4 regions of the Rhizobium sp. CC-YZS058 genome follow, and region 4 is predicted to be linked to each of the others. Evidence: predicted binding sites of a transcription regulator. Region 4 holds the regulator's gene; each other region holds the start of a gene.
What was found. Region 4 encodes LexA, which represses DNA repair genes until DNA is damaged. Its sites were predicted from a motif close to TGTTCNNNNTGTGTTCNG; they were not measured.
Positions count from the first base shown of each region.

Region 1 (7,783 bases), 1.7 Mb from region 4:
ACGAATGGCCGAAGCCGGCCGTGGTGATCGGCATGGGTGGTTCGATCCCGATCGTCGGCGACTTCCAGTCGCTGCTCGGCATGGAATCGCTGCTCGTCGGCTTTGGTCTTTCCGATGACCGGATCCATTCGCCGAACGAGAAATACGAGCTGCAATCCTTCGCCAAGGGCATTCGCTCCTGGATCCGCATCCTCGCTGCTCTCGGTGCCGCCAAGCCCTGAGGCCGTGCTCTCCTGCGAAAGGGTTGGATGACCTTCCTCTGACCCTTTCGTGACCGATTGCCCGGTCCGCTCGCCCTTGACCCTGGCGGTGCCAGATGGTCTCATTCGCGCATGACATGCATTTCCGGACGACGGCGCGGACCGAGCGCCCCATGAAGACGCTCAAGGCCCTGATCTGGCCGGCGATCGGGCTGGCGGCCATCACCTTCTCGCTCTATGGCCTCTACCACGAGCTGCGCGGCCTTTCGGTCGAAGAGTTCTGGGATAGTCTGACGGCGATCCCGCTGCATGGCTGGCTTCTGGCCGGCGCCTCGACGCTGGTGGCCTATGCGGCGCTGGCGGCCTATGATCACCTGGCGCTCGAACATCTCGGCCATCGCATCTCGCTGGTCTTCATCACCGTCTGTTCCTTCACCGCCTATGCCCTGTCGCACACGATCGGCGCTTCGGTGTTTTCCGGCGCGGTCGTGCGGTATCGCGCCTACGGATCGAAGGGTCTGACGGTCAGCGAGATCGGCATTCTCGTCGCCTTCTGCTCCTTCACCTTCGCGCTCGGCACACTTCTGCTTTCGGCCATCGTGCTCCTCATCGAGCCGGAGATCGTCGAGCGCTTTGCGAGCGTCGTGCCGATCGAGGCCTCGATCTCGACGGCGGTCGTCATCCTGCTGCTGATCGGGCTCTATCTCATCGGCAGCGTGGTCGGCTTCCGGCCCGTTCGCACCCGCTGGTTCCGGCTGGACTATCCCAAGGCCTCGCTTGCCATCCGCCAGCTCTTCATCGCGCCGATCGAGCTCCTGGGGGCGGCGGCGATCATCTATTTCGCCCTGCCCGAGGCTGGCAATCCCGGCTATATGGTGGTGCTCGGCGTGTTCCTGGCGTCGTTCTCGGCGGCGCTGCTCTCGCATGCCCCGGGCGGCATCGGCGTGCTGGAGCTGATGTTCGTGGCCGCCCTGCCGGAGCTGCCGCCGGCCTCGGTCCTGGCGGCGCTCGCCGTCTTCCGTCTCTTGTACCTCGTCGTCCCCTTCGTCATCGCGCTCGTCGTCGTCGTCATTTTCGAGCGCGGCCAGTTCGTGGCCAGGCGGCGCGCCGAGAAGGGGCTGGCAGCCGGCGCCGATCCCGCGCCCTGACGCCGCCCCTCAGGACGGCGTGTGGCAGACCTTCGGCACCGCGTCGTCGAAGGCGGTCTTCACCTCCTCCAGCTCGGCGCTTTCGATATGCAGCGGCGTGAAGGGCGGTTCCTGCACGGCGGCGTTGACGATGCGGGTGATGTAGCAGCCGGCAAAGACCCGCTCGCGGCCGCCCTTGTCCACCGAGCGGACGGCCACGGGAACGGGCGTATAGACACTGCCGGCCGCGCCTTCCTGCGTCACGGCGCCGGTCTTCACCTTCACATCCACCGTGTCCTTGTAGCCGGCGACGAAGCTCTGATAGTCACCGGCCGGCGGACGATCGCCGAAATAGCTGTAGGCACGCGCATATTCCTGGCGGGCGATCGCATTGTAGAGCGAGCGCACCAGCGCCGCGCCATCGGAGCGATCATCCACATAAGGCACGTCCTGTGCCTGGGCGGTGCCGGTAAAGGGCGAGGAGGCGGACAGCGGCGCCAGCGCGTGGACGGCCAAAAAGGTGGCGCCGGCCAGGCCGAGGGCGGTCAGGAAACGGTTCATCAGCAGCACTCCTTGAAGGCGCATCCAGTTGAAAGGCCGATTGTGTCGGCACTGCGATCATCGGCCGCGGTCGGAGATAAGGCGGCTGTTCGTCCGCGTCCATCAACCGCCCGCCTTTCTGCAGGAGCTGCTCGGCGCGAGAGAGACAGCGCGCGGCTCGCCTTCCGCATCGTGCAAGCCGGTCGCCGCACTGCGGCCGCCTTGCCTTCTCACGGCCGCGCTTCTACATGGGAAGCTCCGACCAAGGGGGCTCTCACATGGCAGCAATCGTCAACGTCGCGGTGCAGATGGACCACATCTCCACCGTCAACATTACCGGCGATTCGACCTTCGCCATGAGCCTGGAGGCACAGAACCGCGGCTACAAGCTGTTCCATTACACCCCGGACCAGCTGTCGCTCCGCGATGGCGCGGTCATCGCCACCGTCGAGCCGATGGAGCTGCGCGACGAGAAGGGCAACCATTACACGCTCGGCGCGCCGGAGCGGGTCGATCTGTCGACCATGGACGTGGTGCTGCTGCGCCAGGATCCGCCCTTCGACATGGCCTATATCACCTCCACCCACCTTCTGGAGCGCATCCACCCGAAGACGCTGGTGGTCAACGATCCCGCCTGGGTGCGCAACTCGCCGGAAAAGATCTTCGTCACCGAATTTCCCGACCTGATGCCGCGCACGCTGATCACCAAGGACCCCAAGGAGATCGCTCGCTTCCGCGAGGAGATGGGCGATATCATCCTCAAGCCGCTCTACGGCAATGGCGGGGCCGGCGTGTTTCACTCGACGCGCGACGACCGCAACATGTCCTCGCTCCTCGAAATGTTCGGCCAGATGTTCCGCGAACCCTTCATCGCGCAGGAATATCTGCCGGCGGTGCGCAAGGGCGACAAGCGCATCATCCTCATCGATGGCAAGCCGGTCGGCGCGATCAACCGCGTGCCCGCCGAAACCGACAGCCGCTCCAACATGCATGTCGGCGGCCGGGCCGAGGCGACGGAGCTGACGGCGCGCGAGGAGGAGATCTGCGCCCGCATCGGCCCTTCCTTGCGCGACCGCGGCTTCCTGCTGGTCGGCATCGATGTGATCGGCGACAAGCTGACGGAGATCAACGTCACCTCGCCGACCGGCATTCGCGAGGTCAAGCGCTTCGGCGGCGCCGATATCGCCGCGCTGCTCTGGGACGCGATCGAGGCGAAGCGGGCCTGACCAGCGCGCACAGCAGCGCGTTTGTTCCGGTTTTCTGCAACCTGTTTCAACCCATGCGGCATGCCTGCGTGTGATCGTTCGATCATTGTTCTTGTTTTACCCCTGCTTCTGTGCAAGTCTTCTCTAATGGACGGCAACGGAGCGGTGGCGGGCGATGGTCGCGAGAGTCAGAACGATCGCATTTCAGGGCATTGAGGGCGTCCCGGTCGATGTCCAGGTCATGGTCGCGCCGGGCAAGGTCGGCATGCAGATCGTCGGCCTGCCTGACAAGGCCGTGGCCGAAAGCCGGGAGCGCGTGCAGGCTGCTCTTCATGCCTCGGGCCTCGCCATGCCGGCCAAGCGGGTCACGGTCAATCTCGCTCCGGCGGATCTTCCCAAGGAGGGCAGCCATTTCGACCTGCCGATCGCGCTCGGTCTCATGGCGGCGCTGGGAGCCATTCCGGCGGATGCGCTAAGCGCCTATGTGGTGATCGGCGAGCTGAGCCTCGATGGCACCGTGGCGCCTGTCGCGGGTGCCCTGCCCGCCGCCATCGGAGCCAATGCGCTGGGGCTCGGTCTCATCTGCCCTGCAGCCTGTGGCCCGGAGGCGGCCTGGGCAGGGGCGGAGGTGGACATCCTGGCGCCGCGCAGCCTGATCGCGCTCGCGAACCACTTTCGCGGCACGCAGGTTCTCTCGCGGCCCGAGCCGGCGACACGCGCGCTTGCCGCCAACCTGCCGGACCTCGCCGAGATCAAGGGGCAGGAGAGCGCCAAGCGGGCGCTGGAAGTGGCGGCGGCTGGAAATCACAATCTGCTGATGGTCGGCCCACCAGGGTCCGGCAAGTCGATGCTCGCCGCCCGGCTTCCTTCCATCCTCCCGCCGCTGGCGCCTGCCGAGCTGCTCGAAGTGTCGATGATCCACTCCATCGCCGGCGCGCTGCCCGGCGGCAAGCTGTCTGATCGCCGGCCCTTCCGCACGCCGCACCATTCCGCCACCATGGCGGCGCTTGTCGGCGGCGGCCTCCGCGCACGGCCGGGCGAGGCCTCGCTCGCCCATCACGGCGTGCTGTTTCTCGACGAGTTTCCGGAGTTTTCGCCGCAGGTGCTGGATGCGCTGCGCCAGCCGCTGGAAACAAGCGAGTGCATCATCGCCCGCGCCAATCACCGGGTCTCCTACCCGGCGGCGATCCAGCTCGTCGCGGCCATGAATCCCTGCCGCTGCGGCATGGCGGGCGAACCCGGCCATGTCTGCACCCGCGGCCAGCGCTGCGCGGCCGATTACCAGGCGCGCATCTCCGCGCCGCTGATGGACCGGATCGACATCCGCGTCGATGTGCCGGCCGTCGCCGCCGCAGATCTGTTGCGTCCGCGCCCGGCCGAAACCAGCGCCACCGTTGCAGCCCGGGTGGCCAGGGCGCGTGCTTTGCAGACCGACCGCTTCCTTCGGCTCGGTTTTCCGGGCGTAACCTCCAATGCGCGCTGCAGCACGGCACTGGTGGAGCAGATTGCCGAGCCGGATGCCGGTGGGCTGCAACTCCTGCGCGACGCCGCCGAGAGGATGAAGTTTTCGGCACGGGCCTATCACCGCGTGCTCAAGGTGGCGCGGACGCTGGCCGATCTCGACGAGGCGCCGCATGTCGGCCGGGTGCATCTCGCCGAAGCCATCGCCTACCGCGTCGCCGGAGATCGCCTGTCGAGCGCGGCGTGACGAGGCGCCGGGAGCGTCGATCCGCCCTCCAAGCCCGCCCGGTCGGTATCGGGCGCAGGCTCACGTGGACCGAGCGGACGCCGGCTGAGCAATAAGGCAGGGATAAGAAGCGGCTATTGCAGGGTCGGGCTGTCGTCCGCATCGGTGAAGAAGGAGTGGATGCCTTCGCGTGCAACGGTCGCCAGGAATTCGTCGAAGGCTTCGCGGTCGGTGGCGAAGGGCTCTTCCCATTCGGTCACGTCCTCTTCCTCGGTCAGCACCATCAGGCGCCAGTCGAGCTGCGTGCCGGCCGGACGGGAAATATCAACGAGAACAGTCACGCCATCCTCGGTGAATTCCCCGGACAGTTCGGAATATTCCATCTCCGGTTCATTGTCGTTCGCCATGGCCTTCCTCCTTCTGCCGGTCGCTCTTCTCAAGGGCGGTGCCGGCATCGTGCTGCGCGCCTCCCCGATCCGCCGCGCAGGCGCGGCACCGGTGTCCATCATCTAGCGCTCGCAATCCACGCGGCACTTGTCAATGGAGCACGCGGCGGTTCCCCTGTCCGGCAATTCCGACGCGGACGTCGAACGGAGCGCCCGAAGTGCCTTTATCGGCGGTAAGCCACTGTCCCGACGCGAGAAAATTCGGGACGACGTCCATCCTGTCGCTTCTGTTGGGCCGGCGCGTGTCGGTTAAAGCGGGGTTAACCTCTCCTTAAATCGCCGCATTTACGCTTCACCTGCGGGGCGACATCCGCATGCGGCTTGGCTGGTCGCTGTCTTTCACGCACAGTTTGGAGCGATGTAATCCCCGGCATGGCAGGAAAGCGCACATCATCGCGGCCGCGCGTCGAACCCTCTTTTTCGGGCAGCGGGGGCCGGGATGGCGACCTGCGGCTCGGTGCCGGCGATCGTGTAGCCGGCAATGGCGGATCGCGCGGCGGCGGAGGCCGGAAGAAGGCCGCCTCCAGACCGGCCAAGGCGGCAAAGCCGGCGCGGACGCGGCGGGCCCGCCGCTCGGGTGGCGGCCTGTTCGGCTTTCTGCGCGCCTGCATCTATTGGTGCATCGTCTTCGGCATCTGGGGGGCAATCGGCCTTGGCGGCCTCGTGCTCTATTATGGCGCCCGCATGCCGAGCGCCACCAGCTGGACCATTCCGGAACGGCCGCCCAATGTAAAAATCCTCGCTTCCACCGGCGAAACGCTCGCCAATCGCGGCGCGACCGGCGGCGAGGAAATTCCGCTCGAAAGCATGTCGCCCTTCATTCCCCAGGCCGTGATGGCAATCGAGGACCGGCGGTTCTATTCGCATTTCGGGGTCGATCCGCTCGGCCTTGCGCGCGCCGTCATCACCAATCTGGCGAGCGGCCGAACGGTCCAGGGCGGCTCGACGCTCACCCAGCAGCTTGCCAAGAACCTGTTTCTCTCGCCGGAGCGCACGCTGGAGCGCAAGGTACAGGAGGTGCTGCTCGCCCTCTGGCTCGAGCATCGCTACACGAAGGATCAGATCCTCGCCATGTATCTGAACCGGGTGTTCTTCGGTTCGGGCGCCTATGGCGTCGAGGCCGCGTCGCAGCGCTATTTCCACAAGTCGGCCCGCGACGTGAACCTCGGCGAAGCCGCCATGCTGGCCGGCCTCCTCAAGGCGCCTTCGCGCCTTTCCCCCGCGCGCGATCCGGCAGCGGCGGAGGAGCGGGCGCAGATCGTGCTCGGCGCCATGCGCGAGGAGGGGCTGATCACCGATGCGGAGGTGAAGACGGCCATGTCGCAGCCGCCGACGCGGGCGAAAAGCTTCTGGTCGGGCGCGCAGTATTACGTTGCCGATATGGTCATGGACGAGCTGCCGCGCGTGCTCGGGCCGATCAAGCAGGATATCGTCGTCGAGACCACGCTCGACCCGGCGCTCGAAACGCTTGCCGAGGGGACGATCGCGGACGCGCTGGAGGGCGAGGGCGCAAAGCTGAAGGCCTCGCAGGCCGCGCTCGTCTCGCTGGATTCGCGCGGCGCCATCCGGGCTCTGGTCGGCGGGCGGGATTATGCCGACAGCCAGTTCAACCGCGCGGTCAAGGCCAAGCGCCAGCCGGGCTCGGCCTTCAAGCCCTTCGTCTATGCGGCGGCGATGGAGATCGGCCGCACGCCCATGTCGGTCCGCGTCGATGAAAAAGTAAGATTCGGCAATTGGACGCCGGAGAATTACGACCAGAAATATCGCGGCGAGGTGACGCTCGCGAGCGCGCTTGCCAATTCGCTCAACACCATCGCTGCCCAGCTGGTCATGGAAGTCGGGCCCGCCCAGGTCTCCAAGCTTGCGCATCGCCTCGGCATCGAATCGGAGCTGCAGGCCAATGCCTCCATCGCGCTCGGCACGTCGGAAGTCAGCCTCTTGGAGCTCACCTCTGCCTATGCACCCTTCATGAATGGCGGCTTCAAGGCGACGCCGCATGTGATCTCGCGTGTGCTGACGCCGGAGGGCAAGGTGCTCTACCAGACGGATTTCGCCAATCCGCCGCGCGTGCTCGATCCCGAGATCGTTTCGGAAATGAACCAGATGATGGTGGGCGTGGTCGAGCATGGAACGGGCAAGAATGCGCGGCTGAAGGGATGGCCGGCCGCTGGCAAGTCCGGCACCACCCAGTCCTTCCGCGACGCGCTCTTCGTCGGCTTCACCAGCAATCTGACCACGGGCGTCTGGTTCGGCAATGATGATGGACGCTCGATGAAGAAGGTGACGGGCGGCGGCCTGCCGGCCAAGGCCTGGAAAACGTTCATGACCGGCGCGCATGAGGGGCTGACGCCCAGCCCGATCTTCGGCACCGCCGGCGTCGAGCCGACATTCGAGGCGCGCAGCAACGATCCCTCCTTCGAGGATCCCGGCATCCAGCGCACGATCGCCGACGTGATTTCCGGCGCGCTGGGCCGCAAGCCGTCGCGCGAGGAATTTCCGGATGCGCCCGACGCCGAACTGCCGCCGCCAGGCAGCGGCGATGCAATGAGCGCCGCACCCATGCCGCCCGCCGATGTCG
Region 1 is NZ_JAYESJ010000001.1:221,796-229,578, forward strand. It holds gene U8330_RS01095 (dipeptidase) at 1-221, shown strand, start outside; gene U8330_RS01100 (YbhN family protein) at 374-1,348, shown strand; gene U8330_RS01105 (hypothetical protein) at 1,358-1,888, opposite strand; gene gshB (glutathione synthase) at 2,146-3,093, shown strand; gene U8330_RS01115 (YifB family Mg chelatase-like AAA ATPase) at 3,248-4,780, shown strand; gene U8330_RS01120 (hypothetical protein) at 4,894-5,166, opposite strand; gene U8330_RS01125 (transglycosylase domain-containing protein) at 5,578-7,783, shown strand, end outside.
Region 1: a site for LexA is predicted at 3,169-3,186, ahead of U8330_RS01115 (YifB family Mg chelatase-like AAA ATPase). Genes of this name have one in related genera too.

Region 2 (7,783 bases), 910 kb from region 4:
GCACCTGAACACGACCGAAGACGATTATCTCTCCGTCATCCGCGCCAAGACGGCCGCGCTCTTCGCCGCAGCGGCGGAGGTGGGCCCGATCGTCGCCAAGGCCGACCGCGCCAGCCGCAATGCGCTGAAATCCTACGGCATGAATCTGGGCCTCGCCTTCCAGCTGGTCGACGACGTGCTCGATTATGGCGGCTCGGCTGCCGACCTCGGCAAGAATGTCGGCGACGACTTCCGCGAGGGCAAGATCACCCTGCCGATCATCCTCTCCTATCGCCGCGGCACGGCGGAGGATCGGGAGTTCTGGCGGCGCGCCATCGAAGAGGGCGAAAGCAGCGACGCCAATCTGGAGCGGGCGCTCGGCCTCATCACCCGCTATGGCGGACTGACCGACACCATTGCCCGTGCCCAGCATTACGGAACGATCGCGCGCGATGCGCTGGCGCCGCTGCCGGCCTCGCCGCACAAGGCGGCGCTGCTCGAGGTGATCGATTTCTGCATCGACCGGGTAAGCTGACAACAACGGTCATCGCTCCGTTTCCGAGGCGGTCAGCCCAAAAAAGCCGTTCTTTGCTGGCACAGGCGCGGAAAGGGCGCATCCTCCGATCGGAGGATGATTCCGCTTCGGCCAGCGATGCGCTACATCATAGAGAACTGATTCCGGGCGGCGCCGGGGGCGCCATCCTCACGAAAGGCTTGTCATGCGGCAGAAAAGAACAGTGCGGATGCTCTCGGGCGTGGCCTTCCTCACACTGGCCATGGTGTCCGGTGCGGGCCTCTGCCAGGCGGAGGCGGAGAAGCCGGCGACCGAGCAGACGGCAGGCAAGCCCTTCGACGTCAATTCCGTCAACACCTTCTCCGGCGCATTCCTTGCGGCGCGGACCGCCGATGTCGACCATGACCTCGATACCGCCACCCGGCTCTACCGCACGGCACTCGAATTCGAGCCGACCAATGTGGATGTGAAGCAGCGGCTGATGGTGACGCTGCTGATGAACGGCGAGTTCGACAAGGGCGCGGCCCTTGCCAAGGAGCTGAAGGACGACGCCTCGGTCGAGCGGATCACCACCGTGGTGCGCGGCGTCGATGCGATCCGCAAGAAGGAATATCGCAACGCCGAGAAGATCCTGAACTATTCCGGCCCGAACGATCTGGACCGGATGATGAACTCGCTGCTGCTCGCCTGGGCCAAGGCCGGCCAGGGCAAGCCGAAGGAGGCGATCGCCCTCATCGACAAGATGGATGGGCCGGACTGGTTCGCCATCTTCAAGAACTACCAGGCCGGCGCCATCGCGCTCGCCGCCGGCGACAAGACGCGGGCCCGCGCCAAGCTGACCGACGCCATTTCCGACAAGAACGGCGCTGCCGCCGCACCCGACACCTTCCTGCGCGCCATCACCGCGCTCGCCCGCCTGGAAGCGCGCGATGGCAACAAGCAGAAGGCGCTGGACGCCATCTCCGTCGGCCAGAACTTCGTCAGCAACTATGCGCCGCTCGATGCGCTGCGCAAGAGCGTCGAGGATGGCAAGCCGCAGGAGCAGCAGGTGCGCAACGCCGCCCAGGGTGCGGCTGCCGTGCTCTTCTCCGTCGGTGCGGCCTTGAACCGCGAGGGTGCCGAAGACATCGTTTCGCTCTATCTGCAGGTGGCCCGCGCGCTCGATCCGGACAGCGCCGATATTCTCGTCATGCTGGGCGGGATCGCCGAAACGCTGAAACAGCCGGAGCGCGCCATCGCGCTCTACCGCGCGGTGCCCGAGGGGTCGCCCATGCGCCGCCTCTCGGAAATGCAGCTCGGCCTGGCGCTGGCCGAAGTCGGCGACAAGGACGAGGCCAAGAAGCACCTTCGCGGGCTGATCGAGCTCGACCCGAAGGATATCCGCAGCTATCTCGCCTATGGCAGCGTTCTGTCCGACAACAAGGACTACAAGGAGATGGCCGAGATCTACGATCGGGCCGTCGCCGAAATCGGCCCGGTGCCCAAGCGCGGCGACTGGACAGTCTTCTTCCAGCGCGGCATCGCCTATGAGCGGCTGAAGATCTGGGACAAGGCGGAGCCGAGCTTCAAGAAGGCGCTGGAGCTCAACCCCGACCAGCCGCAGGTGCTGAACTATCTCGGCTATTCCTGGGTGGACATGAACATGAATCTCGACGAGGGGCTGAGCATGATCCGCCGCGCCGTCGAGCTCAAGCCGGATGACGGCTATATCGTCGATTCGCTCGGCTGGGCCTATTTCCGCTTGAACCGCTTCGACGAGGCGGTGGCGGAGCTGGAGCGGGCGGCCGAGCTGAAGGCCGGCGATCCGACGATCAACGACCATCTGGGCGATGCCTACTGGCGCGTCGGCCGGCAGCTCGAAGCCGTGTTCCAGTGGAACCAGGCTCTGGAGCTGAAGCCGGAAGAGGCGGAGATCCCGAAGATCAAGGACAAGATCGCCAACGGCCTGCCCCCGCTCACGCCCAAGGTCCCTGCCGCGGCCGACGCCAAGCCGGAAAAGCCGGCGGTGACCGAGACGCCGGACAAGAAGTCCTGACCCGACGGGCGATGATCCCGCGGCGTGCACCACACGGTCCTGTCACGCCGGCGGCGGTCTCCGCCGATCCGGCGCTCTCACCCCGAGCGCCGCATCCAGCCGCACGCAAGACCCCCTCTGGCCTGCCGGCCATCTCCCCCCCCCACGAGGGGGGAGACCCGGAGGTCGCGCCGTGCCTACTCTCCAATGTCCCTCCCTGCCTCCTCCTCTCAGCCGCGCAATGCTGGGCAAAGGTCCCACGCCACGGTCTCTCCTCTACAAGGGGGGAGACCTGGATGCAGCGCCGTGCCCTCTTTCAGACCGTTGAACGAAAGTGTCTCTCATGACTGACTCCGAGACCGGGCTGGATATGGCGTTGGTGGTGCATGCGCCGGCGAAGATCAATCTTGCGCTGCATGTGGTCGGCCAACGGACCGATGGGCATCATCTGCTGGAAAGCGTGGTGACCTTTGCCGATCGCGGCGACCGGGTGATGATGGCGCCGGCCGAGGAGGATCGGTTCACGCTTTCCGGCCCCTTTGCCGACCAGCTGCCGCGCGAGGCTGGGGACGGCAATCTGGTGCTTTCGGCCCGCGACCTGCTGCGCGACACGCTGCAGGCGGAAGGCTATGCCACCGGGCCCGTTCACCTGCATCTGGAGAAGAACCTTCCGATCGCCTCCGGAATCGGTGGCGGATCGGCCGATGCGGCGGCGACCTTGAAGGGGCTTTCGACGCTTTGGCAGGCCGAAGGCGCCGCGCGGGCGCTGCCGGCGCTCGGGCTTGCTCTCGGCGCCGACGTGCCGATGTGCCTGGAGGGCAGGCCGCTGATTGCGCGCGGCATTGGCGAAGAGATCACCCCGCTCCCCATGCCCACCTTCCACGCCCTGCTCGTCAATCCGCTGGTGGGGGTTTCGACGCCCTCCGTCTTCCGCGCGCTGATCCAGAAGACCAACAGCCCGCTCGCCCTGCCCGAGAACCTGACGGAAGGATCCGACTGGTTTTCGGCTCTCGATGAACTGCGCAATGACTTGCAGCCGCCGGCGCTCTCGCTTCAGCCGGCAATCGGCGCCGTTCTGGAAGCGCTGGAACTGACCGAGGCTGCGGTTCTGCGCATGTCCGGCTCGGGCGCCACCTGTTTTGCGCTCTATGAAAGTGCCGAGCTGCGCAACCATGCCGCTGCCGCCCTCAGCCAGTCTAGGCCGGACTGGTTCGTGATGGCTTGCGAAACCGTGGCTGCGGCGTGATGCTGCGCGCAGGGTCTTGCAGACCCATTACTCGCCGCTTTTATCGATCATCTCTCGCCACCCGCAGCGTTGCGGCCTCCGCCTCAAAGGATCTTCGCCATGGCTGACCAGACCCCCGCACCGGAGCGGCCGTTCATTCCGGTGACCGTCGCGGTGCTGACCGTCTCCGACACGCGCATGCGGGCCGACGACCGGTCCGGCGATACGCTGGAGGCGCGTATTCTCGAAGCAGGGCACCGGCTTGCGGCGCGCGCGATCGTTGCGGACGAGCGCTCGGCCATTGCCGCGCAGGTGCAAGCCTGGAGCGACGATCCGGAGATCGATGTGGTGATCACCACGGGCGGAACCGGATTTACCGGGCGCGACGTGACGCCGGAGGCGCTGGAACCGCTGTTCGAGAAGCGGATGGACGGGTTCTCCGTTCTGTTTCACCAGCTTTCGGCGGCCAAGATTGGCACCTCCACCATCCAGTCCCGTGCCACGGCAGGGGTGCTGAACGCGACCTTCGTCTTCGTGCTGCCGGGCTCGCCCGGCGCCTGCCGCGATGCATGGGACGGCATTCTGCGTCAGCAGCTCGATTATCGCCACCGGCCCTGCAATTTCGTCGAGATCATGCCTCGGCTGGATGAACATTTGCGGCGGTGACTTTGGCCTTCCCCGGCTGAAGCGGTCGGCAGGCTACGCCCGCTCGGAGGGCGCCCCTTCGGGCGCCGCGGCCCAGGCCGGCATCAGCTCGCTCGGCAGGCGATGCACGGACCGTTTTCGAACGAGATCGATGAGCCCCATGCCGGGACGGGCGAGCGCCGCGGCCTCGCTGCGTCGGACGAGGTAACCCTGTTCCAGCAGGCCCGCCCGTGTGAAGAGCCGGGCCGGAAAGGGCCGGCGATGCCGCTGCGAGGCCGAGAACCGCGCCGGCGAGCGGCCGACGGCCATATGTTCGGCAACCTCGTTCACCCAGTTGCCGAGCGGACGGGCGCCGGGTTCCAGCAGGAGCAGCCAGCTGCCGCGCGCCGCGGTGAGAGCCTCCGACAGCGTGCCCTCTTTCAGAAACCGGGCGCCGGCGGCATCCGCCACGGCGCCGGAGGCATCGCTGGAACCGCGGTCGAGGATCAGCACATCGCTGACCAGCCCTTCCACCGCCCCCGGCACCAAAGCCGCCAGCGTTTGAGCCAGGCGGGCCTCATGGTTCCGGGTTTCGAGAAGAATGGTCAACATAAGCTTCAGGCTACCGCAGCGCAGCAGAAAGCACCACCGAGAGACGGCCCCGAAGCGCTTTAAAACAATGTTCATCATGAATCCGGGTTGCGGCCGGTTGATCTCCATGGGTTTGTTCTTGCAATGTTCCATCCATCGCGGTATCACTGCGCTATCGGGACCGGGGAGGCCGACTCGTGCTGCATCGCGCGTCTCCCCGTTGCCCCAGCCGGAGTATCCCATGACCGATCTGTCTCATGTCAGGCAGGGCGCCTTTGCGCCCGGCAACGGGGCCGACATGGCCGAAGCGATGCTGGCCGAGAGCGGCCTGCGCATCGAGAGCGAGCGTCGGCGCGGGCGCGGTGCGGCGCTGAACACGGCAGGCCGCTTCGAGCCGGTGAGCCGCACGATCGAGGATGACGGCTGGCACTCGCTCGAGGATCTGCCGCCCTTCAAGACCGAGGTGCAGATCGAGAAGCCACGCAGCGTCATCACCCGCAACGATTCGCCGGATCTCAATTTCGACCGGTCGGTGAACCCGTATCGTGGCTGCGAGCATGGCTGCATCTATTGCTTCGCGCGGCCGAGCCACGCCTATGTCGGGCTGTCCGCCGGGCTCGATTTCGAGACCAAGCTCTTTGCCAAGCCGGATGCCGCACGGCTCTTGGAGCGCGAGCTGGCAAAGCCGGGATACAAGGTGAAGCCGCTGGCGCTCGGCACCAACACCGACCCCTACCAGCCGATCGAGAAGGAATGGCGGATCACCCGCCAGATCATCGAGGTGCTGAAGGCGGCCGATCATCCGGTGATGATCGTCACCAAATCGGCCCTGGTTACGCGGGATATCGATCTTCTGGCGCCGATGGCCGAAAAGGGCCTGGTGCGCGTGGCGCTCTCGGTCACCACGCTCGACCGCAAGCTGGCCCGCGCCATGGAGCCGCGCTGCTCGACGCCGCCGAAGCGGCTGGAGGCGATCCGGGCGCTGTCCGACGCCGGCATCCCGACCAGCATCCTGATGTCGCCGATCATTCCGGCGCTCAACGACCATGAGATCGAACGCGTGCTGGACAGCGGCAAGGCAGCCGGTGCCGCGGAGGCCAGCTATGTGCTGCTGCGCCTGCCGCTGGAGGTGAGCCCGCTGTTTCGCGACTGGTTGCTGCGCCATTATCCGGATCGCTACCGCCACGTCATGTCGCTGGTTCGCTCCATGCGCGGCGGCAAGGATTACGACGCCGAGTTCGGCAAGCGGATGAAGGGGACCGGCCCCTACGCATGGCAGATCGGCCGCCGCTTCGATCTCGCAGCCAAGCGGCTGGAGCTCAACACCACGCGCCGTACCCTCAACAGCGATCTTTTCACGCCACCGCTCGGCGCCGGCGTGCAGCTCGCGCTATTTTAGAGCCTCCTGTAATCCGGTTGTCCGCTGGCAGCGTAGACAGGGTGAAGCAACGACATTTGTGGCCTGTCCTCCTCGTGGACCGGCCACATTTCCCCCCGGCGCCGCCGCCATGGCAAGGGGGGCTTGAAGGGAATCGGGAGACTGTGCTCCTCTGTGCCCATGGCGCGACGCACATCTCCCGATTCTCCTTCACTGTTTGCGGCAGCAAAGGCCGTGCTGCCCGTCACTGACGGACCCGACTTTTCGCTGGAGGATGCTGCCTTGCGTGAAGGGCTCTGGCCGGTGGCCGGGACCGACGAGGCGGGCCGAGGCCCCCTGGCTGGCCCGGTCGTTGCAGCGGCCGTGATCCTTGATCCCACCCGCATCCCTGGGGGGCTGAACGACAGCAAGCAGCTAACGGCAGCGCGTCGCGAGGCGCTGTTTGCCGAGATCCTTTCCAGCAGCATCGTCTCCATCGCCTCCTCGGCGGCTGGACGGATCGACGAGACCGACATCCGCAAGGCAAGCCTCGATGCCATGCGCCGCGCCGTGCTCGGCCTTCATCGCCGCCCTGCCCTTGTGATTGCCGATGGGCGCGATGTGCCGCCCGGACTGCCATGCCTCGGCCGCGCCGTCGTCAAGGGTGATGCGCGTTCGCTCTCCATCGCCGCCGCCTCGATCGTCGCCAAGGTTGCCCGCGACCGGATGATGGCCCGCGCCGACACGCGCTTCCCCTCCTATGGCTTCGCCGTTCACGCGGGCTACGCCACACTGCGCCACCGCTCCGCCATCACGCTCCACGGCCCCTGCCCCCTCCACCGCATGACCTTCCGGCCGCTAAGAAGCGAGGGCGAAGAGGGTCTTGAGCCGGACTTGCTGGCGGGGGAGTAGAGCGCCGTTCCTGCGGGTGAAATGGGAGGCAAGTCCCTCTCTGGCCTGCCGGCCATCTCCTCCACAAGGGGGTAGAGACCCAAAGGCGAGCGCTCACTCCGCCGTGACGTCTTCAACGCGTAGGCTTTCAGCGCCAGGGCCATCGTGATGGGCGGGACGATTTCCCACGGTCTCTCCCCCCTTGTGGAGGAGATGGCCGGCAGGCCAGAGGGGGTTTTTCCGACGTTTCTCGTCGTGCAAACGAAGAAGGCCGGCGCAGAGGCCGGCCTTTGAACGTGATGGAGGAAAAACCGCAGCTTCAGTTGAGGCGGGTCTTCACTTCGCTGATCGACTTGGCGAACAGCGCCTGCTGGCTCTGGCCATCGGCACGAGCGGCGATGACGCGTTCGGCAGCCGAGATGGCGATGTCGACGGCGGTGGCGCGCACGGCGTTGATGGCGTCGGTTTCGGCCTGGCGGATCTTCTGCTCGGAAAGCTGGGTGCGGCGGGCGACGAATTCGTCGGTCTTCTGCTTGGCTTCCGCGGTCAGGGCTGCGGCCTCGCGCTGGGCGGCGGCCACGATGTTGG
Region 2 is NZ_JAYESJ010000001.1:2,809,899-2,817,681, forward strand. It holds gene U8330_RS13525 (polyprenyl synthetase family protein) at 1-514, shown strand, start outside; gene U8330_RS13530 (tetratricopeptide repeat protein) at 699-2,528, shown strand; gene U8330_RS13535 (4-(cytidine 5'-diphospho)-2-C-methyl-D-erythritol kinase) at 2,851-3,753, shown strand; gene moaB (molybdenum cofactor biosynthesis protein B) at 3,853-4,398, shown strand; gene U8330_RS13545 (glycosyl transferase) at 4,432-4,968, opposite strand; gene U8330_RS13550 (PA0069 family radical SAM protein) at 5,189-6,346, shown strand; gene U8330_RS13555 (ribonuclease HII) at 6,506-7,216, shown strand; gene U8330_RS13560 (F0F1 ATP synthase subunit B) at 7,515-7,783, opposite strand, start outside.
Region 2: a site for LexA is predicted at 5,082-5,099, ahead of U8330_RS13550 (PA0069 family radical SAM protein). Genes of this name have one in related genera too.

Region 3 (7,783 bases), 110 kb from region 4:
GCACGGGACCGGGATGCGACCGAGGCGGTCTACCGGCTGACCAACGGCTTGCGTGAAGGCAAGGCCGGGCACGAGGAGTTCCGGCTGATGAAGCCGCTCGCGCCGCAGGGCGGCTCGGCCGGCGCCGGTGCGCACTGGTTCCGCCTGAAGGCGCGGGCGCTGCCTCTCTCCGGCCAGGACCGCAATCCGCTGTTTCTTTGGCAGATTTCCGATATCACCGCCGACCGGGACGACCAGGAGCGCTTCTTCAAGGAGCTGCAGAACGCGATCGATTATCTCGATCACGCGCCCGTCGGCTTCTTCTCCGCCGGGCGGCGCGGCGATGTCGTCTATATCAACGCAACGCTTGCCGACTGGCTGGGGATCGATCTGGCCAAGTTCCAGCCGGGGTCGCTGACAATAGCCGATCTCGTGGCCGGCGAGGGCCTTGCGCTCGTCCAGGCCGTTCAGGCCGAGCCGGGGCTGAAGAAGACGAAGACGCTCGATCTCGACCTGCGCCGCTCCAACGGGCAGAGTTTCGGAGTGCGTCTCATCCACCGCGTGTCTTCGGCGCGGGACGGGGCCCCGGGCGAAAGCCGCACCATCGTGCTCGCCCGGTCGGGGATGGACGAGGAGACCGACGCCTCGGCCTCCGCCGCCGCCATGCGCTTCAACCGCTTCTTCAACAACACGCCGATGGCGATCGCCTCGCTGGATGGTGAAGGGCGCATCCTGCGCACCAACGCGCCCTTCCTGAAACTCTTCTCGGGCGTCGTCTCCCAAAGCGACATGGAGAGCGGGGCGAAGCTGGAAATCCTCGTGCGCGAGGCCGACTGGCCGCGGGTTGCCGAGGCGCTCTCGGCGGCCAAGGACCGGCAGAGCGACATTCCGCCGATCGACCTGCCGCACCGAACCAGCGACGAGCGCCACTTCCGCTTCTACGTCAACGCCGTCTCAGATCAGAGCGACGAGGCGCCGGAGGAATCGGCCATCCTCTATGCCGTCGAGATCACCGAGCAGAAGGCGCTCGAGACGCAGATGGCGCAGACGCAGAAGATGAATGCGGTCGGCACGCTCGCCGGCGGCATCGCGCATGATTTCAACAACGTGCTGACGGCCGTGCTGCTGTCGGCCGATCACCTTCTGCTGTCGGCGCGTCCATCCGACCCAAGTTTCGCCGATCTGATGGAGATCAAGCGCAATGCCAACCGCGCCGCGGTTCTCGTGCGCCAGTTGCTGGCCTTCTCCCGCAAGCAGACGATGCGGCCGACCGTGCTCAACATGACCGACGTGATCGGCGACCTGCGCATGCTGCTCAACCGCATGACGGGCACCAACATCAAGCTCGAGGTCAATTACGGACGCGATCTCTGGCCGGTGAAGACCGATCTTGGCCAGTTCGAGCAGGTGATGATCAACCTCGTCGTCAATGCCCGCGATGCCATGCCGCATGGCGGCACAATCACGCTCGCGACCCGCAACCTGACCGGCGCGGAAGCCGCGGCGATGAACCGGCGGGAACTGCCGGCCGAAGACTTCGTGATGGTCGAAGTGTCGGACGAGGGAACGGGCATCGCGCCGGAGATCGTCGACAAGATCTTCGAGCCCTTCTTTACCACCAAGGAAGTCGGCAAGGGCACCGGGCTCGGCCTCTCCATGGTCTATGGCATCGTCAAGCAATCCGGTGGCTATATTTATCTCGACAGCGAGCTCGGTCGCGGCACGACCTTCCAGATCCTGCTGCCGCGCCATATCGAGGAGGTCCTGCCGGCCTCCGGCGAGCCGGGGGCTATCGACGAACCCCTGAAGCTCGGCACCAGTGCCGCCGCCAAGGCGGAAGAGCCGACGGACCTGACCGGCGGATCCGCGGTCGTTCTGCTGGTGGAAGACGAAGAGGCCGTGCGCCGGGGCGGCAAGCGCATGCTGGAAACGCGCGGCTACACGGTCTACGAGGCCGGCTCCGGCGTGGAGGCGCTGGAGGTGATGGAGGAGCTGGACGGCGCGGTCGATATCGTCGTGTCCGACGTCGTCATGCCGGAAATGGATGGACCGACGCTGCTGACCGAGCTGCGCAAGTCCTATCCAGATCTGAAGTTCATCTTCGTCTCCGGCTATGCCGAAGACGCCTTTGCCCGCAACCTGCCGGCGGACGCGAAATTCGGCTTCCTGCCGAAGCCGTTCTCGCTCAAGCAGCTCGCCATCGCCGTTCGGGAGATGCTCGACGCCTGAGGCGCCGAGCCGGCGGACAAGGCAGGCGCGCCGCACCCTTGCCGGGACGCGGCGCGCACCGATCAGGCCATGGCGACGGCGATTTCCGCGGCCAGCCGCGCATTGTTTTCGACCAGCGCAATGTTCGTTTCCAGGCTGCGGCCGTCGGTGATCTCGAAAATGCTCTGCAGCAGATAGGGCGTGACCGACTTTCCGAAGATCTTGTCGCGCTCGGCATTGTCGAGCGCGCGGGCGATGTAGATCTCCATCTCCTCGCGCGGGATCTCGTTTTCTTCCGGAACGGGGTTGGCGATCAGCATGCCGCCATCGATGCCGAGGGCCTCGCGCGCGGCCTGGAACGTGGCGATGGCTGCCGGGCTGTTCAGCATAAGCGGGCTGGCAAGGCCGGAATCGCGCGACCAGAAGGCCGGGAAGGCATGGCTGTCATAGGTGACGACCGGAACGCCACGGGTTTCCAAGACTTCGAGCGTCTTCGGAATGTCGAGAATGGCCTTGGCACCGGCACAGACAACGATGACCGGGGTGCGCGCCAGTTCTTCCAGATCGGCGGAAATGTCGAAGCTTTCCTCCGCCTTGCGGTGGACGCCGCCGATGCCGCCGGTGGCGAAGACGCGGATGCCGCCAAGCGCGGCGGCGATCATGGTCGCGGCGACGGTGGTGGCGCCCGTCCTCCGCTCGGCCACGGCAAAGGCGAGATCGGCGCGCGAGACCTTCATGGCACCCTTGGTGGTCGACAGCGCCTCCAGTTCGCCGGCTTCCAGGCCGATATGCAGCGTGCCGTCGATGACGGCGATCGTGGCCGGAACGGCGCCGGCCCGCCGGATGATCTCCTCGACGCTGCGCGCCATGTTGAGATTGCCGGGATAGGGCATGCCATGGGTGATGATGGTCGATTCGAGCGCGACGATCGGCGCGCCGCGCGCGCGCGCTGCCGCGACTTCGGCGGAAAAGGCGAGGGGGGCTGTGAAGGCACGTGGCATGAGAGCGATCCTTTGGGAGGGGACGGAGCGGACGCGCCGGTCGCGCGTCGATTGCGGTCTTGAGGCAGCACCTAGCCGGAACCGGGGCTCAGGAGAAGGGCAAAAGCCAAGGTGCGACGCGCTGGCCCGCGCATCAGAGCGTCCGATCGGGCGAAATCGGCAAGAGCGGAACCGCCATCGGCACAAAGGCGAGCTGCGCGGCCAGGCGTGCCGGGCTCAACTCCGGGGCGACGGCGAAGGGTGAGCGGACGGTGATGCCCGCCGCGGCGACGCCGAGGCGCAAGGCCTCGCCCGGCTGGTGGCCGGAAAGCAGCCCGGCAAGGACCCCTGCTGCCAGCGCATCGCCTGCGCCGGTCACGTCGCTCAACTCCGGCAGGTTGGGCGGCGTGACCGCGAACCAGCCGGCGGCGGAGAGAATGACGGCTTCCCGGCTGCCGCGGGTGACCACGGCGCCGCCGAGCCCTGCGGCAGCGAGGCGGGACGCCCAGTCTGCAGCGGTATCCGCCCGGGCCCCGCAGACGGCAGCGGCCTCCGACTCGTTGAGGAACAGCCAGTCGAGATGCTGCAGATGCGGCACCAGGCGCTCGACCTTGGCCGGCGAAATGGCGATCGCGGCTGTGATGGCGCCTGCGGCTTTTGCCGCCTGCAGCGCGGCGCGAAGGGTTTCCGAAGGCAGGTTGGCATCGAGCAGGACGAGATCGGCAGCGGCGATCCGCTCCCGCAAGGCGCGCTGTTGCAGCCGGCGCGGCGAAAACAGCGTGTAGAGCGCCATATCGGCAAGTGCCACGACCAGATTGCCGTCGCGCTCCAGGATGGCAGTGTAGCTCGGTGTCCGGCGATCGAGAAAGGTGAAGGGGCAATCTTCCACGCCGGCCGCCTGCGCCGCCGCGGCGACGGCCTCCCCCTCGGCATCGCCGCCCCGCGGCGCGACCATGGCGACCTCCAGCGGCGCGAGTGTCAGACGTTCAATGGACCGATCGCTCTCCGCCGCGCCGTCGGCACTGTCCGGCTCCGGCCTGCCCAATCGTGCCAGGTTGCGGGCCGCATTGAACCCGCCGCCGCCGGCCTCCTCGAACCAGGACCCGGGATTGCTGGACCCGATCGCCGTATCACCGGATATGCGGCCGCGCCGATCGATATGTGCGCCGCCGATCACCAGAACACGGCGCGCAGCGCGCTCCGTCTTGCTGGCAGGAGCCTGCGAGTCACCCTCCCCAGTCACCCGGCAAGTCCGCCACAGTCACGGGTCGAAGCCGGTTGCGGGCGCCCGTATCCGGTCCCATGCGCATCAGTGCATGGAATAGGGAACGAGTCGAGAACGAAATCTGAATTCTGAAAGTCGGTCAAATGCTTGGGGACCCCTTGCGAAAACGGAACAAAAAGAGTACATGTTGCTTCGCGGCGGCTTCGTTGCCTCGATCGCTCCGATAACCTAAAGGTGGATGGAATGGCACAGAATTCTTTGCGGCTCGTTGAGGACAAAGCGGTGGATAAAAGCAAGGCACTCGAAGCGGCACTCTCCCAGATCGAGCGGTCGTTCGGCAAGGGCTCGATCATGAAGCTCGGTGGCAAGGACAGCGTCGTCGAGATCGAGACGGTGCCGACCGGTTCGCTCGGGCTCGACATTGCGCTCGGCGTCGGCGGCCTGCCCAAGGGGCGCATCATCGAAATTTACGGCCCGGAAAGCTCGGGCAAGACGACGCTCGCGCTGCAGACGATCGCCGAATCGCAGAAGAAGGGCGGCGTCTGCGCCTTCGTCGACGCCGAACACGCGCTCGATCCGGTCTATGCCCGCAAGCTCGGCGTTGATCTTGAAAATCTGCTCATCTCGCAGCCGGACACCGGCGAGCAGGCTTTGGAAATCACCGACACGCTGGTGCGTTCCGGCGCGATCGACGTGCTGGTCATCGATTCGGTTGCAGCGCTGACGCCGCGTGCCGAAATCGAAGGCGAGATGGGCGACAGCCTGCCGGGCCTGCAGGCCCGCCTGATGAGCCAGGCGCTGCGCAAGCTGACCGCCTCGATCTCCAAGTCGAACTGCATGGTGATCTTCATCAACCAGATTCGCATGAAGATCGGCGTCATGTTCGGCTCGCCGGAAACGACGACCGGCGGCAATGCGCTGAAGTTCTACGCCTCGGTGCGTCTCGACATCCGTCGGATCGGCTCGGTCAAGGAGCGCGACGAGGTGGTGGGCAACCAGACGCGCGTCAAGGTCGTCAAGAACAAGATGGCACCGCCCTTCAAGCAGGTCGAGTTCGACATCATGTATGGCGAAGGCGTCTCGAAGACCGGCGAGCTGATCGACCTCGGCGTCAAGGCCGGGATCGTCGAGAAGTCGGGTGCCTGGTTCTCCTACAACAGCCAGCGTCTCGGCCAGGGCCGGGAAAACTCGAAGAACTTCCTGCGCGACAATCCGGACACGGCGCGCGAGATCGAAACGGCGCTTCGCCAGAACGCCGGCCTGATCGCCGACAAGTTCCTCGAAAACGGCACGCCGGAAGCCGAGGACGACGGGGACGACGCCGCTCTGGCATAAGGGCTTTGCGTGTCGGCCGCGCCGCGTCTGGCGTCGCTGCCGCAGGTCGCCGACAGGCTTTCGACCGGCCGCCTCTTTTGGAGGCGGCCGGTTTTTGTTTGTCGGCTGGACAGGGTTCGGGACGGGCGATAAAAGCCTGCAGACATTGGGTAAGAGGCCCCTTCGAACCGGATTTCGCGCCATGCGGTCCGGCCCGGCGGCGGCGAGGAAACGGCAGCGCGGGGCGCGGGCCGAACTGAAGGGCGCAAGATGAGCGGCGTAAACGAGATCCGGTCGACTTTCCTCGACTATTTCAAGGCGAACGGCCACGAGGTCGTGCCCTCGAGCCCGCTGGTGCCGCGCAACGACCCGACGCTGATGTTCACCAATTCGGGCATGGTGCAGTTCAAGAACGTCTTCACCGGCTTCGAGCAGCGCCCCTACTCGACCGCGACCACCGCGCAGAAATGCGTGCGCGCCGGCGGCAAGCACAACGACCTGGACAATGTCGGCTATACCGCGCGCCACCACACCTTCTTCGAGATGCTCGGCAACTTCTCCTTTGGCGATTATTTCAAGGAGCGGGCAATCACGCTGGCCTGGGGCCTGATCACCAAGGAGTTCGGCATCGACCCGAACCGGCTTCTCGTCACCGTCTATCACACCGACGACGAGGCCTTCGATCTCTGGCGCAAGATCGCCGGCCTGCCGGAAAGCCGGATCATCCGCATTCCGACCAGCGACAATTTCTGGGCAATGGGCGATACCGGTCCCTGCGGTCCCTGCTCGGAAATCTTCTACGACCATGGCGACCATATCTGGGGCGGTCCGCCCGGTTCGCCGGATGAGGATGGCGATCGCTTCATCGAGATCTGGAACCTCGTCTTCATGCAATATGAGCAGGTGACGAAGGAAGAGCGCGTCGCCCTACCGCGTCCCTCGATCGATACCGGCATGGGGCTGGAGCGCATCGCGGCGCTGCTGCAGGGCAAGCACGACAATTACGACATCGACCTGTTCCGCACGCTGATCACGGCCTCGGAAGAGGCGACCGGCGTCAAGGCCGAGGGTGAGCGCCGCGCGAGCCACCGCGTCATCGCCGACCACCTGCGCGCCTCCGCCTTCCTGATCGCCGATGGCGTTCTGCCGTCGAACGAAGGCCGCGGCTATGTTCTGCGCCGGATCATGCGCCGCGCCATGCGCCACGGCGAACTGCTCGGCGCGCGCGAGCCGCTGATGTACAAGCTGCTGCCGGCGCTGGTGGGCGAGATGGGCCGCGCCTATCCCGAGCTCATCCGCGCCGAAGCGCTGATCTCCGAAACGCTGAAGCTCGAGGAAACCCGCTTCCGCAAGACGCTGGAGCGCGGCCTCGGCCTGCTGTCGGATGCGACCGCGACGCTCAGCCAGGGCGATACGCTGGACGGGGAGACCGCCTTCAAGCTCTACGACACCTATGGATTCCCGCTCGATCTGACCCAGGATGCCCTGCGCAACCGCGGCATCGGCGTCGACCTGACCGGCTTCACCGATGCGATGGCGCGCCAGAAGGCGGAGGCCCGCGCCAGCTGGGCAGGCTCGGGCGAGGCGCAGACGGAAACGATCTGGTTCGAGTTGAAAGACCGTTTCGGCGCCACCGATTTCCTTGGCTATGACACGGAAAGTGCCGAGGGCGTGGTCCAGGCGATCGTCCGCGAGGGCGCGTCGCTCGAGCGGGCGGAGGCCGGCGAGACCGTGCAGGTCGTGCTCAACCAGACGCCGTTCTATGGCGAGTCCGGCGGCCAGATGGGCGACACCGGCATCATCGCTGGCGAGGGCGTTCGCCTCTCCGTGACCGACACGCAGAAGCGCGGCGACGGCCTGTTCGTCCATTTCGCCCGGGTCGAGGAGGGCACGCTTGCCGCCGGCCAGGCCGTGACGCTGACCGTCGATCATGCCCGCCGCAGCCGGCTGCGGGCCAATCACTCCGCCACCCACCTGCTGCACGAGGCGCTGCGCGAGGTGCTCGGCACCCATGTGGCGCAGAAGGGCTCGCTGGTGGCGCCCGAGCGCCTGCGCTTCGACGTGTCGCATCCCAAGC
Region 3 is NZ_JAYESJ010000001.1:2,008,208-2,015,990, reverse strand. It holds gene cckA (cell cycle histidine kinase CckA) at 1-2,208, shown strand, start outside; gene U8330_RS09575 (pseudouridine-5'-phosphate glycosidase) at 2,271-3,188, opposite strand; gene U8330_RS09570 (carbohydrate kinase family protein) at 3,322-4,410, opposite strand; gene recA (recombinase RecA) at 4,636-5,727, shown strand; gene alaS (alanine--tRNA ligase) at 5,977-7,783, shown strand, end outside.
Region 3: a site for LexA is predicted at 4,560-4,577, ahead of recA (recombinase RecA). Genes of this name have one in related genera too.

Region 4 (7,783 bases):
CCTGCGCACTCTCGGCCTGGCCGAGGCGCTGGAAGAGGCAGGCGCGCCGCTTTCCTCCATGCGCATCATCGACGGGACGGACCGGCTGCTGCGCGCGCCGGTCGTCACCTTCCGCGCAAGCGAGATCGGCCTGCCCGCTTTCGGGATCAACATTCCCAACACAGCTTTCAACCGCGTTCTGAAAGAGCGAATTGCGGCGACCCCTTCCGTCACCCGCATCACCGCCGCCCTGTCCTGCCTGCACCTGACGGACGAAAAGGCCGTTCTGCACTTGAGCGACGGGCAGCTTCTTTCGGCCGACCTGGTGGCGGGTGCTGACGGCAAGCGTTCCAAGGTGCGCAAGGCGGCGGGCGTCGAGGCGCGGGAATGGTCCTATCCGCAGACGGCTTTGGTCATGAATTTCGCACACGAGCAGCCGCACATGACCGTCTCGACCGAGTTCCACACGGCCGATGGGCCCTTCACGCAGGTGCCGCTGCCGGGCGATCGGTCGAGCCTCGTCTGGGTCATGAAGCCGCTCGATGCCGCGCGCATCGCCGCCTTGCCGCTGACAGAGCTGTCGCTTGCCGTGGAGCGGCGCATGCAGTCCATGCTCGGAAAGGTGACAGTCGAGGCTGCGCCGCAAAGCTTCCCGCTTTCCGGGCTGACGGCGCAACGTCTCGGTGCCGGCCGCGCCGTCTTTATTGGCGAAGCGGCGCATGCCTTCCCGCCGATCGGCGCGCAGGGGCTCAACCTCAGTCTCCGCGATGTCACGGCGCTGAGCGAGCTCGTGGCGCAGACATCGCAGCTCGGCGCCGAGTTCGGTGCCCGCTACGATGCGCGCCGCCGCGCCGATGTCGTCAGTCGGACCATGAGCGTCGATCTGCTCAATCGCTCGCTTCTGACCGGCCTGCTGCCCGTGCAGCTTCTGCGCGCCGGCGGGTTGCAGGCGCTGGCCTCGGCCCCGCCGCTGCGCAACCTGCTGATGCGCGAAGGGCTCCGGCCTGGCGCGGCGCTGGAGGAGATTGGTCGCACGCTGCGCGACGCCCTTCCCCGCTTCTCGCGCCGCGCCTAGCGGAGCGCGGTCGGCAAGATGCCGGCATGCAGGAGATAGATCAGCCCGCTCACGGTGACGACCGAGAGACCGGTCGAGATGAGGATGGTCGCCGAGGCTCTCTGCTGCCAAAGCTGATATTGCTCGGCGATGACATAGACGCTGGCCGCCGTCGGCAGGGCGGCCATCAGCACCGCCGCCTCAACCCAGAGCGGGTCGAAGCCGCCGACCAGCAGCAGAGCGAGACCGACGAGGATCGGGTGGAGGAGCAGCTTGGCCGGGACGATGTAGAAGATTTCGGCCGGCACGCGCGTCAGCGGCCGCAGGCCCAGCGTCACGCCCATGGCAAACAGCGCGCAGGGTGCCGCCGTTGGCGAGAGCATGGCAATCAGCCGGTCGAGAGCGGCCGGCGGCTGCAGGTGCAATCCGGCGGCGCCGACGCCGATCAGGGTCGCCAGGATGAAGGGATGCAGCAGGATGCGCCGCGCCACCTGGCCGGCCAGCCGAAGCGGGCGAGCGGTCTCTCCGCCGGCGAGCGCCATCATCGCCGGAGCGGCGATGAAATGGGCGACATTCTCGAAGGAGAAGATGAGGGCAACCGGCACGGCCGCCTTCTCGCCAAGCGCCAGCAGCGCAATACCCGGTCCCATATAGCCGATATTTCCATAGCAGCCGGCCAGGCCCTGAACCGTCGATCCGGCGATTCCATTGCCGCGCACCAGCCGGGAGAGAAGAAAGACCAGAAGGAAGACAGCGTAGGTGGCCGCCAGATCGACCGCGATGAAATCGAACCGCGCGAGTTCCTCGATCGGCGTACGGGAAATGAGCGTGAAGAACAGGGCCGGCAGGGCGAGGTAGAGGACATAGGCGTTCAGCCAGGCAAGACCATCGGCCCCGGCATGGCGCAGCGGCGTGAAGCGCGCGGCGAGATAGCCAAGCAGGATGAGGCCGAAGAACGGGAGAACGAGCGCGAGAAGCGAGGCCACGGTCGCCTCACCCGATTTTCATCAGGATGGGAAAACTCTCCTGGAACCAGATCGCGACGCTGCTGACGAAGCCGAACAGGAAGGCGAGGCCGGAAAGCACCAGCAAAGCGCCCATGATCTTTTCCACCAGTCCCAGGTGTCGGCGAAAGCGGGTGAGGAAGCCCATGAAGGCGCCGGAGAACCCGGCCGCGATCCAGAAGGGAACGGCGAGGCCGAGCGAATAGACGGCGAGAAGCGCGGCACCCTGCCCCACAGTGTCGCGTGCCGCGGCAACGCCGAGAATGGTGCCGAGAACCGGACCGATGCACGGCGTCCAGCCGAAGCCGAAGGCGAGACCCATCACATAGGCGCCGGAAAGCGTCGCCGGCTTGCCTGCGCCCTGGAATCGGGCCTCTCGGGCAAGCAGGGGGATGCGGAGGACGCCCAGAAAATGCAGACCCATCAGAATGACGACGAAGCCGCCGAGCCGCGACAGCACGTCCATGTGCTGGCGCAGCAGCATGCCGAGGCTCGACGCACCGACCCCGAGCGCGACGAAGACCGTGGCAAAACCGAGCGTGAACAGCACCGCGGTGACGAACACCGCCCGCCGCACCTGACCCGCAGCCGCCGGGCCGCCGCCTTCGCGGAACTGATCCATCGATACGCCCGCCATATAGCAGAGATAGGGCGGGACCAGCGGCAGCACGCAAGGTGACAGGAAAGAGAGCGCCCCGGCGAGAAGCGCATAGACGATCGGGATTTCGGCAATGGCCACCGGCAACTCCTGGCATGTCAATCGAACCGACGTCGCGCCGCGCCAAGCCCGCGCCGGCATGAAGTCACTGGCGGGACCGACCATGGCCGCACCCCTGCCAGCCCCTCCCCTCTACCGCTCCCATCGCCCCTTGGAAACCGTCTCACCCTCCCTGCGGCAACACGACCGGGGATCGCGCGACGAGGGATTGGACGATCAGGATGAACGGCGTCGCGAAGGTCCGCCGGCGGAATGCTGCTGGGGAGTCGCGCTCGGTCGCTGCCGAGAGAGGCCGATGGAAAAACAGCGAAGAGGCTTTTATGGGTTGACCCCGCGGGCCGGCCTATGCATATCTCCGCCCACTTTCGCCGGCCGTGCCGGATCTGGAAGAGCGCGTAGCTCAGTCGGTAGAGCAACTGACTTTTAATCAGTAGGTCCAGGGTTCGAATCCCTGCGCGCTCACCATCTTCGTCAAATTACGAAAAAAACACGCAAATTGAACGGGACTGGCGGGCATCGTTTGCGGAGCCGGGAGATGCGCCGTCCCCTTCGCGGATGGCGCGGCCAAACGATGGCAACAATCAAACTTCTATCATGATGTGGAGAGTTTTGGAGGCCTCGCCCGGAATTGAACCGGGGTACAAGGATTTGCAGTCCTCTGCGTCACCACTCCGCCACGAGGCCTCACAGGCTCATAAACAAGCCGTGGCGTGCGTTTAGAGCCATCCGCGAGAAATCGCAAGAGGCAAGCCGGTGCGGGCCGCACTTTTCCCCGCCCGCGTCTCCTCGCCCATGACGCGACGGATCAGAGGCTCGAAACCGCCTGCGGGTTCATCAGCGGCACTGCCTGACCGATGTCGTTGTTGGCGTATTTCAGCGCAAGGATGGAAAGGACGGAGACGATCATGCCAACGAAGATGAAACGCATGGAGATACCCTTTCGGCAGGCCGCGCCAGGGATGGCAGCGGGAGGCAAACTGGAATGGTGTGTGGTCGTGTTCTGAAGAAGCGAACGGCAGCAGTGGATCGGGACGATCCCGCTAGTCGAAATCGCCGATCTCGCCGGCTTGGAACAGAACGACGGGCGCGCTGCTTTCACCGACGGCCGGGCTCGTGTCCCGGCGCAGCGCGACAGCGCCGGCATGCTGGTCAGCCAGGCGAAGGGCAACGTGCCTCGCTTCATCTTCGCTCGCCGCGGAAATCGTCGGCTCGACCAGGGCCAAGCCGCCATCCGGGGCGCGGTCGAAGGCAAGCACTTCTAGGACGGCGTTTGTGCCGGGCATGGTCATGTCCCCATCCGGCGATCATCATGTCCGCCGTTCGAATTCGAGCAGCAAACGTGCCAAAGGGCTTGCGGTTCCGCAGCCAGGCACGATCCCTGCACAAGCTTGCCGTGCAACAAGCGAATGGCTCGCTTCGATGAGCGCGGACGGACGGGCGCGAGAGTGGATGCGGGAGACCGGTCGCAAAGCCCGCAATGCCGGGAAGGCGAAACGCAGGCTCTCTCGTCCAGCATCGGTCGCGGAGATCGCCATCACCCGCGCCACCCTTCTAAGGGACGGACGGCGCGCTAGGTCTGGTCGAGGAGCGAGCGCGCCGCGATCGTAAGCAGTAGGCAGCAGCAGGCGCGCCCGGGAGGTTCGGCATGGCACAGGAATGGCCAATGTTTATTCTGCAGGCCGTCGTCGTCTTCGGCGCCGTTGGCATGCTGTTCATCCGCGGCGATGGCGATATCGACCGACGGTGACGGTCTGAAAGGCGGACCGAGCAGGCTGGGAGGCAGGCACGGCCTGCCTGCCCTTTTCCCGTGAACCGTCAGTGGTAGCGGCGGATCAGGCCGACCAGAAGGCCCTGGATCTTGACCCGCTCGGGGCCGAAGATTCGCGTCTCATACGCCGGATTGGCGGCTTCGAGTGCGATGGAGGCGCCCTTTCGGCGGAAGCGCTTCAGCGTCGCCTCCTCGTCATCGACCAGCGCCACGACGATCTCACCGGGGCTCGCGCTGTTGGCGTTGCGGATGATGACCGTATCGCCGTCGAGAATACCGGCCTCGATCATCGAATCGCCTTTGACCTCGAGCGCGTAATGTTCGCCGACGCCGATCATGTCGAGCGGCACGGCGATGTCATGCGTGTTGTTCTGGATCGCCGAGATCGGCACACCCGCTGCAATCCGGCCCATGACCGGAACGGAGACGCTGTTGTTGTCGTTGCCCGGCGCAACGGGCCGACCCCGCGCGGACGGTGCGGCGGCGGGCGCGGCCGGCTCCTGCCCCAAGCTTCCCTGAATGACGCTCGGCGAAAAGCTGCGGCGCGGTTCCTTGCTCGGGGCGCCATAGGCCTCCGGCAGCCGTATCACCTCCAGCGCACGAGCCCGGTTCGGCAGACGCCGAATGAAGCCGCGCTCCTCCAGCGCGGTGATCAGCCGGTGAATGCCGGATTTGGAAGCGAGCGCCAGCGCGTCCTTCATCTCGTCGAAGGAGGGGGGAACACCGGATTCCTTCAGCCGCTCATGGATGAAGATCAAGAGTTCCTGTTGCTTGCGCGTCAGCATGGCGAGGCTCCGGAATCGCTGGAAACAAATCAAGAACGAGACTAGCTGTTCCTTATGTGTTCCACAAGGCCCTCAATCAGCGAAAAACGGATCGCGTTTCGAGCCCACGAGCACCGGCCGACGCTAATGGTAGAAAAAGCAGACGCAGTCCGCCCTCTCCTCATTCTCGCGTCCCCACACCCGCGCCGCCAGCCTGTTGCTGGCGCCCGTCTCGTCGAGGGGCACGCCGAGCAGCGTGACAGCGGCGAGCTTGGCGTTGACCGCCTCGACGGCAATGGTCTGGCCAACCTGGTGCACGCCCTCGCGCGGGGTCCATGTAAAGAATTGAACGGAATACTGCATGTCGTCCTCCCGAATGCAGACAGGTCGCCCGCTTGCTCCTCCGCAAATCAGCGACATGCTTTCTCTATCACGAATCGAGTCGCGACGAAATGGGAAGGGAGAGAGACTCGCGATGCCGAGGCCTGCGGGAACACAACAGGCTTGGTTGCGTTCTTCCAGCAATCAAACCGCCGGCTGAGCCGGCCTGAGGAGACATCATGGCCAAGGTAGTCGACGAGCGCGGCGACGTGCGCAACACCAGCGAACTGAACAAGAAGGTGACCCTTTCCCCGACGGAAGCCCGGCAGGGCAGACAGGGTTCGCCGGTCTTGAAGGTGCTGATCGGCGGACTGGTGCTCGCAGCCCTCGCGTGGGGAATCGCGGAATTTTACGGCGAAAGCGTCGACAACGACGCCGCGACCACGCGGCAGACGGCTCCGGCAGCGACACCGAACGATACGAGCGCCACAACCCCGAACCAAGGCACGGTCGATAATACGCCGCCGGCTGGCGAAGCCATGCAGCCGGCTCCCGCCGATCGCGATCCTACACCGCAGACCGGGAGCGGCGGCGCGGCGCAGCAGCCGTAAGCTCTCTGGTTGACGGGTACACCGGCCCGTAGCAGCTACGGTCGTGAAGTCTCACATGGCCCGCCTCGTGCGGGCCATTGCCTTTTCAGCGCTTCAATCGGTGACTTATGACGATGCCTGTTCCTTCGCCTGCCGGCGTCGACCCCACCAGACGGCAAAGCGGCGGCGTCGGCGCCTGACGCTGGCGAAGTCGTGCGACAGGACGATCAGGCCGACGGGGATCATCCAGAAGCCGAGGATCGGCAGGAAGCCGAGACAGCCGAACAGCACGAACAGGACCCCGATCAGCACCCGCAGCCAGCGGGAGCGCGGCAAGCGAATCCGCCATGACCCCAGCTGAAGATGCGGCGGCGCCGCGGGACGAACCCGGTTTTCGGCATCCGACATGCCTCTTCCTTTCATTTCGTTTCACACGGCATCCCGCGCCTGCGTGGGCGCGCCGCCGTCTCGCGCGGCAATAGCCCGTCTCTCGGGCCGCGCGGGATGCGCAGCGAAGATGGGCATTCATCCACAGGGCGGCAAGTTTTTTTGAAAAAGCGCTTGGCAAATCGAGAAAGCGTTTGTAATAGCAGCATCACTTCTGCGGCGCAGATGTTCCCTGGTAGCTCAGCGGTAGAGCATTCGACTGTTAATCGACAGGTCGCCGGTTCGAATCCGGCCCGGGGAGCCATTTACTGGCTCTTTCCTTCCCTAATCCCTTCATCCATCCTCTCCGGGAACTATCCGTGCAGTCCCGCCTTCCTCTTGTCTTTGACGGAGGTGGACGATGGTGGATGAGAAGCGGACGGACGTCGAACAATCGTCGCCGAAAGACGTGATTGAGCGAGCGGATGAGGCCGAGCAGAAAGAAGATGCGCCTGTCGCACCTCCTTTCGCAGTCCCCAGCGGCACACCGGACGAGGCGGAACGACCAGTGGTCAACCCTGTGACGGGCGGGGCGCTCTGACGTCTGCCGTCTCAGTGAGCTCGGCATCATTCTTGAAAAGTCGTTTCGGATAAACGCAGCAACATCTTGTTTTTCCGTGATCCCTGATCCACCCCTTCTCGTCTGCCGTAGACAGCGGCGGATAGAGGATGGCGGGGACAATGGCGAAGGCACAGCGGGCGGAGACGGGAACGGTCATCCTGTGGTTCCGAAAGGACCTGCGGACCGATGACAATCGTGCGCTCGCCGCCGCGGTCGCTTCCGGGCGCGCCGTCCTCCCTCTTTACATCCTCGAGCCTGGCGAATCCGGCCCCTTGGGCGAGGCACAGGCCTGGTGGCTGCATCATTCCCTCGCCGCCCTCAGCGACGACCTGAAACGCCTTGGCGCGCCGCTGATCCTGCGCCGTGGCGAGGCGATCGACATCGTGCCGAGATTGGTCGAACGAACCGGTGCGTCCGCCGTCTACTGGAACCGCCGCTACGACCCGGCGGGCGCAGAGATTGATACGGCGCTGGAGGCTGCGCTTCGCGAGAAGAGCATCGAAACGGAAAGCTTTGCCGGCGCACTTCTCCACGAACCTACCAAGGTCCGCACCAAGACGGGCGGGCCCTACCGCGTCTACACCCCGTTCTGGCGGG
Region 4 is NZ_JAYESJ010000001.1:1,902,494-1,910,276, forward strand. It holds gene U8330_RS09025 (UbiH/UbiF family hydroxylase) at 1-1,054, shown strand, start outside; gene U8330_RS09030 (AEC family transporter) at 1,051-2,019, opposite strand; gene U8330_RS09035 (cytochrome c biogenesis CcdA family protein) at 2,027-2,776, opposite strand; tRNA gene U8330_RS09040 (tRNA-Lys) at 3,145-3,220, shown strand; tRNA gene U8330_RS09045 (tRNA-Cys) at 3,366-3,439, opposite strand; gene U8330_RS09050 (hypothetical protein) at 3,561-3,683, opposite strand; gene U8330_RS09055 (hypothetical protein) at 3,796-4,038, opposite strand; gene lexA (transcriptional repressor LexA) at 4,571-5,308, opposite strand; gene U8330_RS09065 (hypothetical protein) at 5,432-5,650, opposite strand; gene U8330_RS09070 (hypothetical protein) at 5,848-6,219, shown strand; gene U8330_RS09075 (hypothetical protein) at 6,325-6,606, opposite strand; tRNA gene U8330_RS09080 (tRNA-Asn) at 6,815-6,889, shown strand; gene U8330_RS09085 (hypothetical protein) at 6,986-7,165, shown strand; gene U8330_RS09090 (deoxyribodipyrimidine photo-lyase) at 7,306-7,783, shown strand, end outside.